One region of the Streptosporangium sp. G11 genome, then DNA from elsewhere that is predicted to be linked to it. Evidence: riboswitches for the same ligand, from Rfam matches in the RefSeq annotation. Region 1 holds a riboswitch; each other region holds the start of a gene.
What was found. A riboswitch is a leader RNA that binds a small molecule or an ion and turns the genes downstream of it on or off. The one in region 1 is predicted to bind S-adenosylmethionine.
Positions count from the first base shown of each region.

Region 2: another riboswitch for S-adenosylmethionine. It lies ahead of thrC (threonine synthase); the one in region 1 lies ahead of ACSDR0_RS13455 (aminotransferase class V-fold PLP-dependent enzyme).
Region 3: another riboswitch for S-adenosylmethionine. It lies ahead of ACSDR0_RS32015 (glutathione S-transferase C-terminal domain-containing protein); the one in region 1 lies ahead of ACSDR0_RS13455 (aminotransferase class V-fold PLP-dependent enzyme).

Region 1 covers NZ_JBPJUQ010000010.1:156,173-160,705, forward strand. The annotation lists gene ACSDR0_RS13445 (cytochrome P450) at 1-253, opposite strand, end outside; gene ACSDR0_RS13450 (TerC family protein) at 274-1,137, opposite strand; SAM riboswitch class IV at 1,370-1,485, shown strand; gene ACSDR0_RS13455 (aminotransferase class V-fold PLP-dependent enzyme) at 1,538-2,905, shown strand; gene ACSDR0_RS13460 (NADH-quinone oxidoreductase subunit D) at 2,923-4,107, shown strand; gene ACSDR0_RS13465 (acyltransferase family protein) at 4,125-4,533, shown strand, end outside.
Region 2 covers NZ_JBPJUQ010000014.1:148,379-152,911, forward strand. The annotation lists gene ACSDR0_RS16780 (cold-shock protein) at 274-474, opposite strand; gene ACSDR0_RS16785 (MoaD/ThiS family protein) at 822-1,097, opposite strand; gene thrC (threonine synthase) at 1,120-2,415, opposite strand; SAM riboswitch class I at 2,430-2,572, opposite strand; gene ACSDR0_RS16795 (RNA polymerase sigma factor) at 2,728-3,285, opposite strand; gene ACSDR0_RS16800 (alpha,alpha-trehalose-phosphate synthase (UDP-forming)) at 3,526-4,533, shown strand, end outside.
Region 3 covers NZ_JBPJUQ010000044.1:51,705-56,237, reverse strand. The annotation lists gene ACSDR0_RS32030 (ATP-binding cassette domain-containing protein) at 1-842, shown strand, start outside; gene ACSDR0_RS32025 (ABC transporter permease) at 835-1,587, shown strand; gene ACSDR0_RS32020 (DUF402 domain-containing protein) at 1,780-2,301, opposite strand; SAM riboswitch class IV at 2,354-2,466, shown strand; gene ACSDR0_RS32015 (glutathione S-transferase C-terminal domain-containing protein) at 2,506-3,441, shown strand; gene ACSDR0_RS32010 (FAD/NAD(P)-binding protein) at 3,438-4,533, shown strand, end outside.

The DNA of each region.
Region 1 (4,533 bases):
CCGCCCTGATCACCCGCCAGAACGGGTCCTGGAACTCGGGGTCGTCCGGCCTGCCGAACTCCTGGTGCGAGGCCACGTGCAGGTAGGAGCGGCCGAGCCTGCGATCTCGCAGCAGCGCGTTGACGTCGGCGTGCCTGGCCACCAGCCACTGGCCGGTCGGCTCGAAGAAGCTGACCGGCCGCTCCCGCCTCAGCTCGTCGTAGACGTCATAGGGGTGGGCGACGAATTCCGGATTCCAAGGATCAAAGCGCACGTAAGCATCGTAATCCCGCGCTAGGAGCCTGCCCGTCCGTCCGGCCTTCCCCCCTCGACCTGCTCGTCCGCCCGGCCCGCCGGAGCCTTCCGGCCCACCGGGGTCTCCAGGGTCTCCTGGGTTTCAGAACCAGCCTGCTCATCCGCCTCGTAGCGGGCGCGCAGCTCGACCGGCTTCCGCCTCGCCTTGCCGCGCATCCGGATGTTCAGCAGCTCCACCAGCAGCGAGAACGCCATCGCGAAGTAGATGTAGCCCTTGGAGATGTGCTGCTCGAACCCCTCGGCGATGAGCACGACGCCGATCAGCACCAGGAAGGACAGCGCGAGCATCTTGATGCTCGGGTGCCGCTCCACGAAGCGGCTGATCGGCCCGGAGGCGACCAGCATCACGATGACCGAGACGATGACGGCCGCGATCATGACGCCCAGCTCGTCGACCATGCCGACCGCGGTGATCACCGAGTCGAGCGAGAAGACGACGTCGAGGATCATGATCTGGATGATCACCGAGGTGAAGGACGAGGCCACCCTGCCCTCGGAGTGGTCGGACTCGCCCTCCAGGCTGCCGTGCATCTCGTGGACGCTCTTGCCCAGCAGGAACAGGCCGCCGAGTATCAGGATCAGATCGCGCCCCGATATGCCCTGCCCGAAAACCTCGAACATCGGCTCTGTGAGCCTCACCACCCACGACAGCGCCAGCAGCAGCAGGAGGCGGCTGAGCAGGGCGACGAGGAGGCCGAGCTTGCGCGCCCTGTCGCGCTGAGCGGGCGGGAGCTTGCTCACCAGGATCGAGATGAAGATGATGTTGTCGATTCCCAGGACGATCTCCAGGGCGACAAGGGTGAAGAACCCTATCCATATCTCCGGGTTGGTCACCCAGTCCATTGCTTTCTCCTTCGTCGTCCGGTGCTCGAACGCACCGTCGTCCAGCTGGCTGAATGCTTCTTCGGCTGACTGCCAGGACGACCGGGGAAGGCCCTGAGTTCCTTCCCTCTCATCACGCTTCGCTGGCAAATTCACCGGGCGCTCCCCGGAGCGCCTCTCCGGAGGCGATATCGGGTTGATCACGTTTCGGACTTGCGGGGCACCGCGGGGAGTCGGTTATAGTTCCCCCGTAGGTCATGAGTGCCAGTGACAAGCCCCGGCTCGCTGGCCGGCAACCCTCGCGTCCGCGGCGGGGTGCCCCGGGTGAGGACCTGGTCCGGCACGAGGTGTGCCGGGCAAGCGCGGGCTCCAGGCACCTATGCCATGGGTTGGGGTCCGATGACCTCGAAGGAGCCATGGCGTGTCCACCCTGACGATCTTCACCCCCGCGAACACCGCGAACCCGGCGAACACCACGTCCACCGTGTCCACCGTGTCCACCGCCGCCCCCGCCGTCCTCCCCGCCGTCCCGGTGACCGTCCCCGAGACCCGCGCGTCCGACGACCGGCCGATCCCGGCCGTGCTCGGCTCGGACCTGGAGGTCCCGGTCAGGGGCGGCAGGCTCGTCCGCTACGCCAACCTCGACTACGCCGCGAGCGCCCCCTGTCTGGAGCCGGTGAGCGCCGCCGTCGCCGCCGCGCTCCCGGCATACTCCAGCGTCCACCGTGGCGCCGGGTACGCGTCCCAGCTGACCACGGCCCGCTACGAGCAGGCCAGGCACACGGTGCGCGCCTTCGTCGGCGCCCGTCCCGACGACTCGGTGATCTTCACCCGCAACACCACGGACGCGACCAACCTGCTGGCCCGCAGCCTGCCCGAGGGCACCACCGCCGTGGTCTTCGACACCGAGCACCACGCCTCGCTGCTGCCCTGGGAGCGGGTCGTCCGGCTGGCGGCCCCCGCCTTCCCCGGCGAGGCCGTCCGCGCCGCCGACGAGGCCCTGGCCTCGATCGACGGCCCCAAGCTGCTGGTCGTGACCGCCGCCTCCAACGTCACCGGGGAGCTCTGGCCGATCGCCGCGCTGGCCCACATCGCCCACCGCCACGGTGCCCGCGTCCTCGTCGACGCCGCGCAGCTCGTCCCGCACCGCCGCCTCAACCTGACGGCGCTCGACCTGGACTACGTGGCCTTCTCCGGCCACAAGCTCTACGCGCCGTTCGGCACCGGCGCGCTGATCGGCCGTTCCGACTGGCTGACCGACGCCGAGCCGTACCTGCGGGGCGGCGGCGCGGTGAAGGCCGTGAACGACGACGGCGCCGAGTGGTACGACGACCCCGAGGCCCGGCACGAGGCCGGAACCCCGAACGTGCTGGGCGCCGTCGCGCTCGCCGCGGCCTGCGACGCCCTGACCGCCACCGGCTGGACCCCGCTGGTCCGCGAGGAGGAGCGCCTCCTCGGGCGCCTGCGCGCGGGCCTCGCCTCCGTCCCCGGCGTCCACGAGCTGTCCCTGTGGGGCCCGGACCACCCGCGCGTCGGCATCGTCTCCTTCGTGGTGGACGGCTTCACCGCCCGCGAGGTCGCCGAGGCCCTGTCCGGCGACTACGGCATCGGCGTCCGCGACGGCAAGTTCTGCGCCCACCCCTTCGTACGGCACCTGCTGGGCGCCAAGGACGGCGGCTGCGACGACGTCACCGCCTCCGCCGTCCGCGCCTCCATCGGCATCGGTACCACCTCCGAGCACGTCGACCGGCTGATCGGCGCCCTGCGAGATCTTGCCTCGCGCGGCTGACGTGACAGCATGGCCCTATGACTGAAGGCGCACCCCGTGAGCTGAGCGTGGGGCTGGGGGCCGGAGCCGAAGCCGTGCGGGGGGCGCACGGCAAGGAGCTCGCGACCGAGGACATGATCCTCAACATCGGGCCGCAGCACCCGTCCACGCACGGTGTGCTGCGGCTACGGCTCACGCTGGACGGCGAACGGATCGGCTCGGCCGAGCCGATCGTGGGCTACATGCACCGGGGCGCCGAGAAGCTCTTCGAGGTGCGCGACTACCGGCAGATCATCGTGCTGGCCAACCGGCACGACTGGCTGTCGGCGTTCGCCAACGAGCTCGGCGTCGTCCTCGCGGTGGAGCGGATGCTCGGCATGGAGGTGCCGGTCAGGGCGGTCTGGACGCGCACGCTGATGGCCGAGCTCAACCGGGTGCTCAGCCACCTGATGTTCCTGGGGTCCTACCCGCTGGAGCTCGGCGCGATCACCCCGGTCTTCTACGCGTTCCGGGAGCGCGAGACCCTCCAGGCCGTGATGGAGGAGATCTCCGGCGGGCGCATGCACTACATGTTCAACCGGGTCGGCGGCCTCAAGGAGGAGATCCCCGAGGGCTGGGCGGGCCGGGTCTCCCAGGCCGTGGCCGACGTGCGGCGACGGCTGCCCGACATCGAGAACCTGATCGCCGGGAACGAGATCTTCCTCGCCCGCACGCGCGGCGTGGGCGTGCTCGACCGCGAGACGATCATGCAGTACGGCGTGAGCGGCCCGATCGCCCGCGCCTCCGGCGTCGACGTCGACCTGCGCAGGGACGAGCCGTACCTCGCCTACGGCGAGCTGCCGGTGAAGGTCGTCACCCGCTCGGCGGGAGACTGCCACGCCCGGTTCGAGGTGCTGCTGGAACAGGTGAAGGTCTCCCTCGACCTGGCCGACGCCTGCGTGGAACGGCTGCTCGACCTGCCCCCTGGGCCGGTCAACCAGCGCCTGCCCAAGGTGCTGAAGGTTCCCGAGGGCCACACCTACGCCTGGACGGAGAACCCGCTCGGCCTCAACGGCTACTACCTGGTCTCGCGCGGGGAGAAGACACCGTGGCGGATGAAGCTCCGCTCGGCCTCCTTCAACAACGTCCAGGTGCTGCGCGAGATGCTCCCCGGCCACCTGGTCTCGGACATGGTGGCCATCCTGGGCTCGATGTTCTTCGTCGTCGGCGACATCGACAAGTAAGGCACGGTTGGAACCGCATGATCGAACCCGGCGGGGAGCAGGAGAGGGCGACCCCCTCGGCGCCCCCCACGCCCCCCGCGTCACCCTCCCTGAAAACCCCCGGCACCCCTGCCGAGACCACCGCGACCTCGGACCCCGTACCGCCCGAGGCTCCCCCGGCCGCGGACGGGCCACGGCGGGACCGGTACGTCGACTGGCTGCGCGCGTTCAGCCTGATCGTCGTGGTCGTCTGGCACTGGGCGTTCACGATCCTGCAGTGGGGACCCGACGGCCCCTCGCCGACGAGCCCGCTGGGCTTCACCTCGGGCCTGTGGATTTTGACGTGGCTGCTGCAGGTGCTGCCGCTCTTCTTCTACGTGGGCGGGTACGTCCACCTGCTGTCGTGGAACCGGGCCTGCGAGCGCGGGGTCGGCATCGGCACCTTCG
Region 2 (4,533 bases), on a different contig from region 1:
TCACCATCGGCGCGGCCCGCGTCACGCCGGTGGGTTCCGTGTCACACCGGCGCGTTTCGCACCTTTTCTCACATCCCGTACGACCTCTGCGCGAAGCTGTACGACCTTCGTGCGCGCGTACGACTCCGCCGCGCACGACTCCGCGGCCCGTGCGACACGAAGGCCCGGCTCGCCGATGGGGGGGGCGAGCCGGGCCTAGGCGGTGAGGATCCAGCGGACTGCGATACCGCGGGATCAACCGGCTCTTCCCTGCGAATTCACGAAACGGCTACGTCAGACCGCCCGCACGGACTCCGCCTGGGGACCCTTCTGGCCCTGGGTGATCTCGAACTCGACCCGCTGGCCCTGTTCGAGGGCACGGTAGCCATCCATCATGATCGCGGAGTAATGGACGAACACATCCTTACCACCGTCTACCGCGATGAAGCCGTAGCCCTTGTCCGCGTTGAACCATTTGACGGTGCCCTGCGCCACTTGCGACTCCTCTTACTGGTCTTAAGGACGACGCCCATTCCTCTCGCGAAGTCCTCAATCTCCGGGACGGACTTCGCCCCGTCGATCGTTCCGACCATACCTGTGGGAAGCGGTAGGGCAACAGAGTCAAGCACCAAACTACCTCTTTACAAGAGCTTTTAGTACGAGAGCAAAGTTTCGCCATCACTATTAGTTAGACAAGGGTTACATTATCCATCCTCGCCTCAAATGTGAGGTTGCGTCATAAAAGACGGCACCCGCCCGGCCGGAGCCGGGCGGGTGCCGTGGGGTGACGGGCGCCCCTGAGGCGCTGCGGATGCGGTCAGGGCCGCGCAGGGGCGGGAGAATCAGCCTCCGGCCACCGCCGGGATGATGGAGACCTGAACACCGGAGGGCGTGGCCGTGTCGAGGTTGTCGACAAAACGGACGTCCTCATCCCCCACATAGACGTTGACAAAACGTCGGATCTTTCCCGCCTCGTCAAGAATCCGGGCGCCGATCCCCGGGAAGTCCGCGTCGAGCTTCTGAAGAACATCGCGCAGGGTCTCCCCCTCTCCGTTCACCTCGGCGGCACCACCGGTGTAAGTCCGGAGAATCGTCGGAATCCGCACAGAAACGCTCATAATTCAGTACCTTTCACGATTTCTAGGCGATAGCCGCACGGAATGCGTCAAGAGAAGGCCGAATCACCGCGGTCGGTCGCGCCTCCGCGGCCACCGCGTCGAGGGTCTTGAGACCGTCGCCGGTGTTGAGGACCACGGTCTCGGCGTCGGGGTCGAGCCTGCCCGAGGCGACCAGCTTGCGCAGCACCCCGACGACGACGCCTCCGGCGGTCTCGGCGAAGATGCCCTCGGTCCTGGCCAGCAGCCGGATCGCGTCGACGATCTCGGCGTCGGTGACGTCCTCGACCGCGCCGCCGGTGCGGCGGGCGATGTCCAGGACGTACGGGCCGTCGGCCGGGTTGCCGATCGCCAGCGACTTGGCGATCGTGTTCGGCTTGACCGGGCGGATCACGTCGTGGCCCGCCTTGTAGGCGGCGGAGACCGGGGAGCATCCCTCAGCCTGGGCCGCGAAGATCTTGTAGGGCCTGTCCTCGACCAGACCGAGCGCGATCAGCTCCTTGAAGCCCTTGTCGATCTTCGTGAGCTGCGAGCCCGACGCGACCGGGATGACGATCTGGTCGGGGATGCGCCAGCCGAGCTGCTCGGCGATCTCGTAGGCCAGCGTCTTGGAGCCCTCCGCGTAGTACGGCCGGAGGTTGACGTTGACGAAGCCCCACTGGTCGCCCATCTCGTCACCGATGAGCTCGGAGCAGAAACGGTTCACGTCGTCGTACGTGCCCTCGATGCCGATGAGCCTGCCGCCGTACACGGAGGCCATGACGATCTTGGCCTGCTCGAGGTCGGAGGGGATGAAGACGCAGGCGTCCAGCCCGGCCCGCGCGGCGGCGGCGGTCACGGCGCCGGCCAGGTTTCCGGTCGAGGAGCAGGAGAGGGTGTGGAACCCGAAGTTGCGGGCCGCCTCGACGGCGATGGCCACCACGCGGTCCTTGAAGGAGTGCGTGGGATTGCCGGAGTCGTCCTTCACGTGCAGGGAGCGGATGCCCAGTTCCCGGGCCAGGTTTCCGGCGTTGACGAGCTTGGTCCAGCCCGGTGCCATGTTGGGCTTGGAGGCCACGTCCGCCGGGACGGGCAGCAGCGAACGGTAGCGCCAGATGTTGGTCGGCCCCTCGGCGATCTGCTCCCGGGTCACACGCCCGAAGTCGTACGCGATCTCAAGGGGCCCGAAACACTCGGTACAGGCGAAGCTGGGACCGAGGTCGTAGCGGGCACCACATTCCCTGCAGGACAGGGCCACAGCGGGGCCGAAGCGCCGGTCGCGCGCGTCGTCGGCACGCTCGGAGGAGGTGGTAGTGGTGTTCTCAGTGGTTGCGAGCGCCATGAAGCGAGGCCTTTCCCTCATCTTCGTCTGCGGACCACCCTGGTCACAGACCGGAATTGGCACCTGTCCCGGCCGACCTCGTTCAGATCACGAGTCTTGAACCGGGATGGTTGCCGGGGCTTCGCAGGGCCGGTCCCTCCACCCCTCTGGATGAGCAAATATTCAGTTGGAAACCTGACGCGCAGGTCCTAAGCACTCTACCCCGCCACACCGCACTCCTGACCTCATGTCTCACTGAGCGAGACATGGCGTGTTATCCAGCGGACAACCGGAGCCGGGCCGCAGGCCGCGAGGCACGCGGCGGACGGCCGGTCAGAAGCCGTAGGCGTCGCCCAGGGCGCCCTGGACGTACTTGCGCGCCTGGTGGATGCGCGACTTGGCGGTGCCCAGCGGGATGCCGAGCTGCTCGGCCACCTCGTTGTAGTCGAGCTGGCAGATGTCGCGCAGCACCAGCGCCTGGGCCAGGTCCGGCTTCTCGGCCTCCAGCGCCTCCATCGCGTCGAGCAGGTCCAGCCGGGACCCGGCGATCACGCTCACCCGGGCGACGTCCGGCTTCTGCAGCGGCAGCTCGTCGGAACTCTGCTCGGCGGCGCGGCGCTTCAGCGAGCGGTAGGTGGTCCTGGCGCAGTTGGCGGTCACGATGTGCAGCCAGGTGCTGAACCGGGCACGCCCCTCGAAGCGGCCGATGTTGCGTGCCACCGCGAGCAGGGTGTCCTGGGAGGCCTCCTCGGCGTCCTGCCGGAAGGGAAGGATCCGGCCGCAGTGCCTGAGCACGGCGGGCTCGATCCGCTTCAGCAGCTCACCGAGCGCTCGGTGGTCACCCTGGGCTGCCGATCGGGCCAGGTCCTCGGTCGTCTCGTCCAGCGCCATCACGGGCCCCCATCAGCGGTCACGGTCGCTGGACATCCTACGGTCGGGGGTCGCGGATGGTGACCCTCCCTCCCCGCCACAAAAAGGCTGATACAGCGGGGCTCGTCACTTCACCTGCTGATAAGAGCTGACACAATTCGATGGACGCCATTCTTTCGTCGACCTGAAGAGCGAGGACAGCCCGGCGAAGTGCCGGTTAACCTTCAGGACAGGCGTGTCCCTAGCCAGTGAAGGGATCTCATGAGCGCGATCCTGGTGGCCTCCAACCGCGGCCCCGTCTCCTTCACCCTCTCCGAGGACGGCTCGCTCTCCATGCGCAGGGGAGGTGGCGGCCTGGTCTCCGGCCTGTCCGAGGTCGCGAAGGACCTCAACGTCCTGTGGGTCTGCGCGGCGCTGTCCGACGGCGACCGCAGCGCGGTGCGGCTGGCGCCCGGCGGCCGGCTCGACCAGGCGGGTTACGACACCGGGGCGCTGCGGATGCTCGACATCCCCCCGGCGACCTTCCACCGCGCGTACAACGCGGTCGCCAACTCCACCCTCTGGTTCGTCCACCACCTCCTCTACGACACCCCCAACAGGCCGTACTTCGACGCCAGGTTCCGCCGGGAGTGGGAGTCGTACCAGGCCTACAACGAGGCGTTCGCGATGGCGCTGGCCGAGGAGGGCTCGCACGGGGCGCGGGTGATGGTGCAGGACTACCACCTGAGCCTGGTCCCGGCCATGCTCAGGGGAGAGCGCCCCGACCTGCGGGTGGCGCACTTCTCGCACACGCCGTGGGCCCCGCCCGAATACTTCAGCCTGCTCCCCGACGACGTCGCGACCGAGCTCCTCGAAGGCATCCTGGGCGCCGACCACGCGGGCTTCCTGACCGACCGCTGGGGCGGGGCGTTCATGGACTGCTGCGAGACGGTGCTCGGCGCACGGGTCGACCGCGGAGAGCGTACGGTCACGCACGCGGGCAGGACCACCCGGATCGGCACCCACAGCCTCGGGGTGGACGGCAAGGCGCTCTGGACCAGGGCGTCCGAGCCCGACGTGGAGTCGCACATGGCCGCGCTCCGCGCCCAGGTGGGCGACCGCAGGCTGATCGTGCGGATCGACAGGACGGAGCTGTCGAAGAACATCGTGCGTGGCCTGGTCGCCTACAAGCAGTTCCTCTCGGCCCACCCGGAGTGGCACGGCCGGGTCACGCACCTCGCCTTCGCCTACCCGTCCCGGCACGACCTGCCCGAGTACCGCGAGTACACC
Region 3 (4,533 bases), on a different contig from region 1:
ACGCGCTGCTCGGTTCCAACGGCGCGGGCAAGACGACGACCGTGCGCACCCTGGCGACGCTGGTCACGCCGGACGCGGGACGGGCCACGGTCGCCGGGTTCGACGTCGTGCGCGACCGCCGTCACGTCCGCCGCGCCATCAGCCTGACCGGCCAGCACGCGGCGGTCGACGAGCTGCTGACCGGCGAGGAGAACCTCCGGATGATGGGCCGCCTGTCCGGCCTGTCACGCGGCGGGGCCCGCCGCAGGGCGGCCGAGCTGCTGGAGCGGTTCGACCTGGTCGAGGCGGGGAAGCGGCGGGTCGGCACGTACTCGGGCGGCATGTGGCGACGCCTGGACCTGGCCGCGGGACTGGTCGGCGCGCCGTCGGTGATCTTTCTCGACGAGCCGACCACGGGACTCGACGTACGGAGCAGGCAGGCGATGTGGGAGGTGATCACCCGCCTCGCCGGCTCGGGCACCACGGTCTTTCTGACCACCCAGTACCTGGAGGAGGCCGACAGCCTGGCCGACAGGATCGCGCTGCTCGACGGCGGGCGGGTGGTGGCGGAGGGCACCGCCGACGAGCTCAAGGCGAGGGTCGCCACCTGGAGGCTGGACCTCGTCCTGTCGGACGCCCGGTCGTTCGCCGAGGTGACGCGCCTCCTCGGGGCGCGTGCCGTCCACACCGATCTCCTCAGGCTGACCGTGGAGGCGGCCACCGACGGGAGCGCCGCGAGCATCCGCGCCCTACTGGACGAGGTGGACCCGGGGCGTTCGGCGGTCGAGAGGTTCACTGTGCGCGGTGCCACGCTCGACGACGCGTTCCTCGCGCTGACGAACAGGGAGCGGGCCGGTGTCTGACCTCGTCGCCTGGCCGGTGATGACCGGTCGCGCCGTCCGCCTGTCGCTGCGCAACCTCGACGCGCTGTTCACCTCGTTCCTGATGCCCGTCCTGGTCATGCTGCTGTTCGTCTACCTGTTCGGCGGCGCGATCCAGACCGGCGTCGACTACGTCACCTACGCCGTCCCCGGCATCCTCGTCATGTGCGCCTCCTACGGCGCCTCCTTGACCGCGGTCGCCGTCAGCCAGGACATGAGCCGGGGGATCGTCGACAGGTTCAGGGCGATGGACGTCGGCGGCGGGGCGTTCCTGGGCGGGCACGTGGCCGCCAGCACCGTGCGCAACCTCACCTCGCTCGTCATCGTGTTCGCCGTCGCGTTCCTGCTCGGCTTCCGGACGGAGGCGGACCTGGCCGGCTGGGCCGCGGCGGTGGGCATCCTGGTGGTGTTCGTCCTGGCCATCTCCGCGGTCTCGGCCGTGGTCGGCCTGCTGTCCAGGACGCCGGAGGCGGCGGGCGGTTTCACCTTCCTCGTGATGTTCCTGCCCTACCCGAGCAGCGCCTTCGTCCCGGTGCGCACCATGCCCGAGTGGCTGCACGGATTCGCGGAGAACCAGCCGGCCACGCCGATCATCGAGTCCGTGCGCGGCCTGCTGCTCGGCCAGCCCGTGGGGAACGACCCATGGAAGGCCCTGGCCTGGTGCGGCGGTTTCCTGCTGGTCTCGGGGCTCCTCTCCGGCAGGCTGTTCCGCCGCCGCGCCCGCTGAGAGCACGGGGGGCGCCGAGAGCGCGGGGGGCGCCGAGAGTGGCCGTGGCGGGGGCACCGAGGGGGCGCCCTCGCCACGGCCGGCCCGTACGGGACGCGTCGCGCCGGAGACCGCCGGGCCCCGGGTGAGCGGGCCCGGCGGTCCGGGTTTCGGGGGCCGGAGCCCGGGTGGCCGGACTTGGGCGACCGGCGTTCAGGTGACCAGGGTGAGCCAGTGCGGCGCGTCCCCGAAGGGGGCGGTGCGGGTGGTGACGGCCTCCATCAGCCAGGCGGCCGAGGCGCGGGCGCTCTCGACCACGTCGGGCGGGTAGGCGTACTTGACCCGGTGCTCCTCGAACTCGTCCTCGTCGTCCAGGAAGACCCGGTTCTGGCGGCCCTTCAGCAGGTTCCGGCGGCTCCGGATCACGTCGAGGTCCAGGTCGACCATGGTGACCTGGCCGTCGCTCCACTCCGGCACCGTGGAGATGTCGCAGTAGATCTCGTGCTTGTGCGGGGCGGCGTTGAAGGCGGCCGTCCACCAGGCGTCGCGGGGGAAGAGCATCACGAACGGGTGCGGACTGGGGATCGCGGGGCCGTCACCCTTGCGGCCGATGGAGTCGGCGAGGCATCCCGTCCACACCCCGTGCTCGTCCTCGCCGAGCAACAGGCCGCGATGGTGCCAGTGCAGTGACCCGTCGTACTTGCGGTAGACCACATTCACACTCTCGTAGGACATTCCCCGACACTAAGGCTTGACAGAGATCTATGTATTTCCTACCTTCTAAATAGGTTAAGAGTGTCAGTGAGAAGCCCCGGCTGGCTGACCGGCAACCCTCGCACCGCGGCGGGGTGCCCCCGGGGGAGACCTGGCGGCACGGTGGGCGTGCCGCAAGCGCGGACCCCTTCACCGGGGTCACCGAGACATGCCCGGGAGTGCCACATGTCGAAGACCAGCACACTGAACCACGCGAGCCCCGTCGACCTCGACACCCACGGCCACTACCGGCCCGGTGGCAGGCCCGGCCCGCGCTACCCCTTCCAGGGGCGGATCGGCACACCCGCCTTCCCCGCCGAGCCGGGGCGCTACCACCTTTACGTCGCGGCCGTCTGTCCGTACGCGCAGCGCGCGGCCATCGTGCGCTCCCTCAAGGGACTCCAGGACGTGGTCTCGCTCTCCTACGTCGACGACGAGCGCGACGGGCGCGGGTGGGCGTTCCGCGAGCGGCGCGGGGCCGACCCGGTCAACGGGTTCACCATCCTGCGGCAGGCGTACGAGGCGACCGAGCCCGGCTTCGACGGGCACGTCTCGGTGCCGGTCCTGTGGGACAGGACGTCCGGCCGCATCGTCAGCAACAACTTCCCCGACATCACGATCGACCTGGCCACCCGGTTCGGCGGCGACCCGGAGGCCGACCTCTACCCCGAGGAGCTCCGGCCCGAGATCGACGAGCTCAACACGAGGATCTACGAGTTCGTCAACACGGCGGCGGGCCGCGTGGCGTCGGCCACCACCGAGGCCGCGTACACCGAGGCGCGCGGGGCCGTGGTCGCCTTCCTGGACGAGCTGGACGCCCGCCTGGCCGACCGCAGGTTCCTGTTCGGCTCGGGGATCACCGAGGCGGACGTGCGGCTCTGGCCGACCCTGCTCCGCTTCGACCTGAGCGACAACCCGGCGGCCAGGATCAGCGAGCGCCCGCTGACCGCCTTCCCCAACCTGTGGGCCTACGCCAGGGACCTGTACGCCCACCCCGCCTTCCGCGAGAACACCGACTTCACCGTCATCTCCCACCGGGAGAGCGAGACCGACGTCTGGCGCGTCCCGGTCGAGCCGCTGCATGCCGACTGGGACCAGCCGCACCGCAGAGCCGCCGTATGAGCGCCTCGATCGCCGTCGTCGGCGCGGGGCCGACGGGCACCTGCCTGGTGGAGCGCATCTGCGCCAACGCCGCCGACCTGCTCGGCTGGCCGTCGCTGGACGTCCACGTGATCGATCCCCACCCACCGGGTGGCGGGCGCGTCTGGCGCCGCGACCAGCCGGACCTGCTCTGGATGAACTCCGCCGCCGCCGACGTGACGCTCTTCACCGACGAGTCGGTGCGCTGCGAGGGGCCGATCCGCCCCGGACCCACGCTGGCCGAGTGGCTCGGCGGCGACCCCGGCAGGTTCGCCTCCCGCCCGGCGCAGAACGGCTACCTCTCCCACGTCTTCCGGAACGCGGTGGCGAACGCCCCGCGCGGCGTCCGGGTGCACGTGCACGCCGCCCGTGCCGTCGACCTCGCCAATGTCTCCGGCGGCCAGGCCGTGAAACTGGAGGACGGTCAGACGATCGAGGCCGACGCGGTGATCCTGGCCCAGGGGCACGGCGACGTGACCCCGACGCGGGAGGAGAGGGCGCTGGCCGATCTGGCCGCGCGCGGGGGACTGCGGTACCTGCCCACCGGCTACGCGGCGGACCTCGACCTGGACGGCATCCCCGCGGGGGAACCGGTGATCATGCGGGGGATGGGGCTGGCCTTCGTCGACCTGATGGTGCTGCTCACCTCGGGAAGGGGCGGCCGGTTCGTCCGCGAGTACGACGGGGAGCTGGTCTACCTGCCCAACGGGCGCGAGCCTCTCCTGTACGTGGGGTCGCGGCGCGGCGTGCCGTACCACTCCAAGACCGGTTACCCCTTCACGGGCGTCCGACCGCCGGTGCCGCGCTTCCTCACCCGCGAGGCGCTGGGCGAGGGGCCGTGGAACTTCCGCCGGGACGTGTGGCCGCTCGTCGCCAAGGAGCTGGCCTTCGCGTACTACCACGAGCTCATCACCGCCCACCCCAAGCGCGCCAAGCTGGGCTGGGAGGAGTTCGAGGAGGGCTTCGCCGCCGAGGAGTGGCGCAGCGCCGGGATGCGCAGGCTGATCCGCTCGGCCGTGCCCCGGCACTTCGACCGGCTCGACTTCGACCGGCTCGACCGGCCGCTGAGCGGCA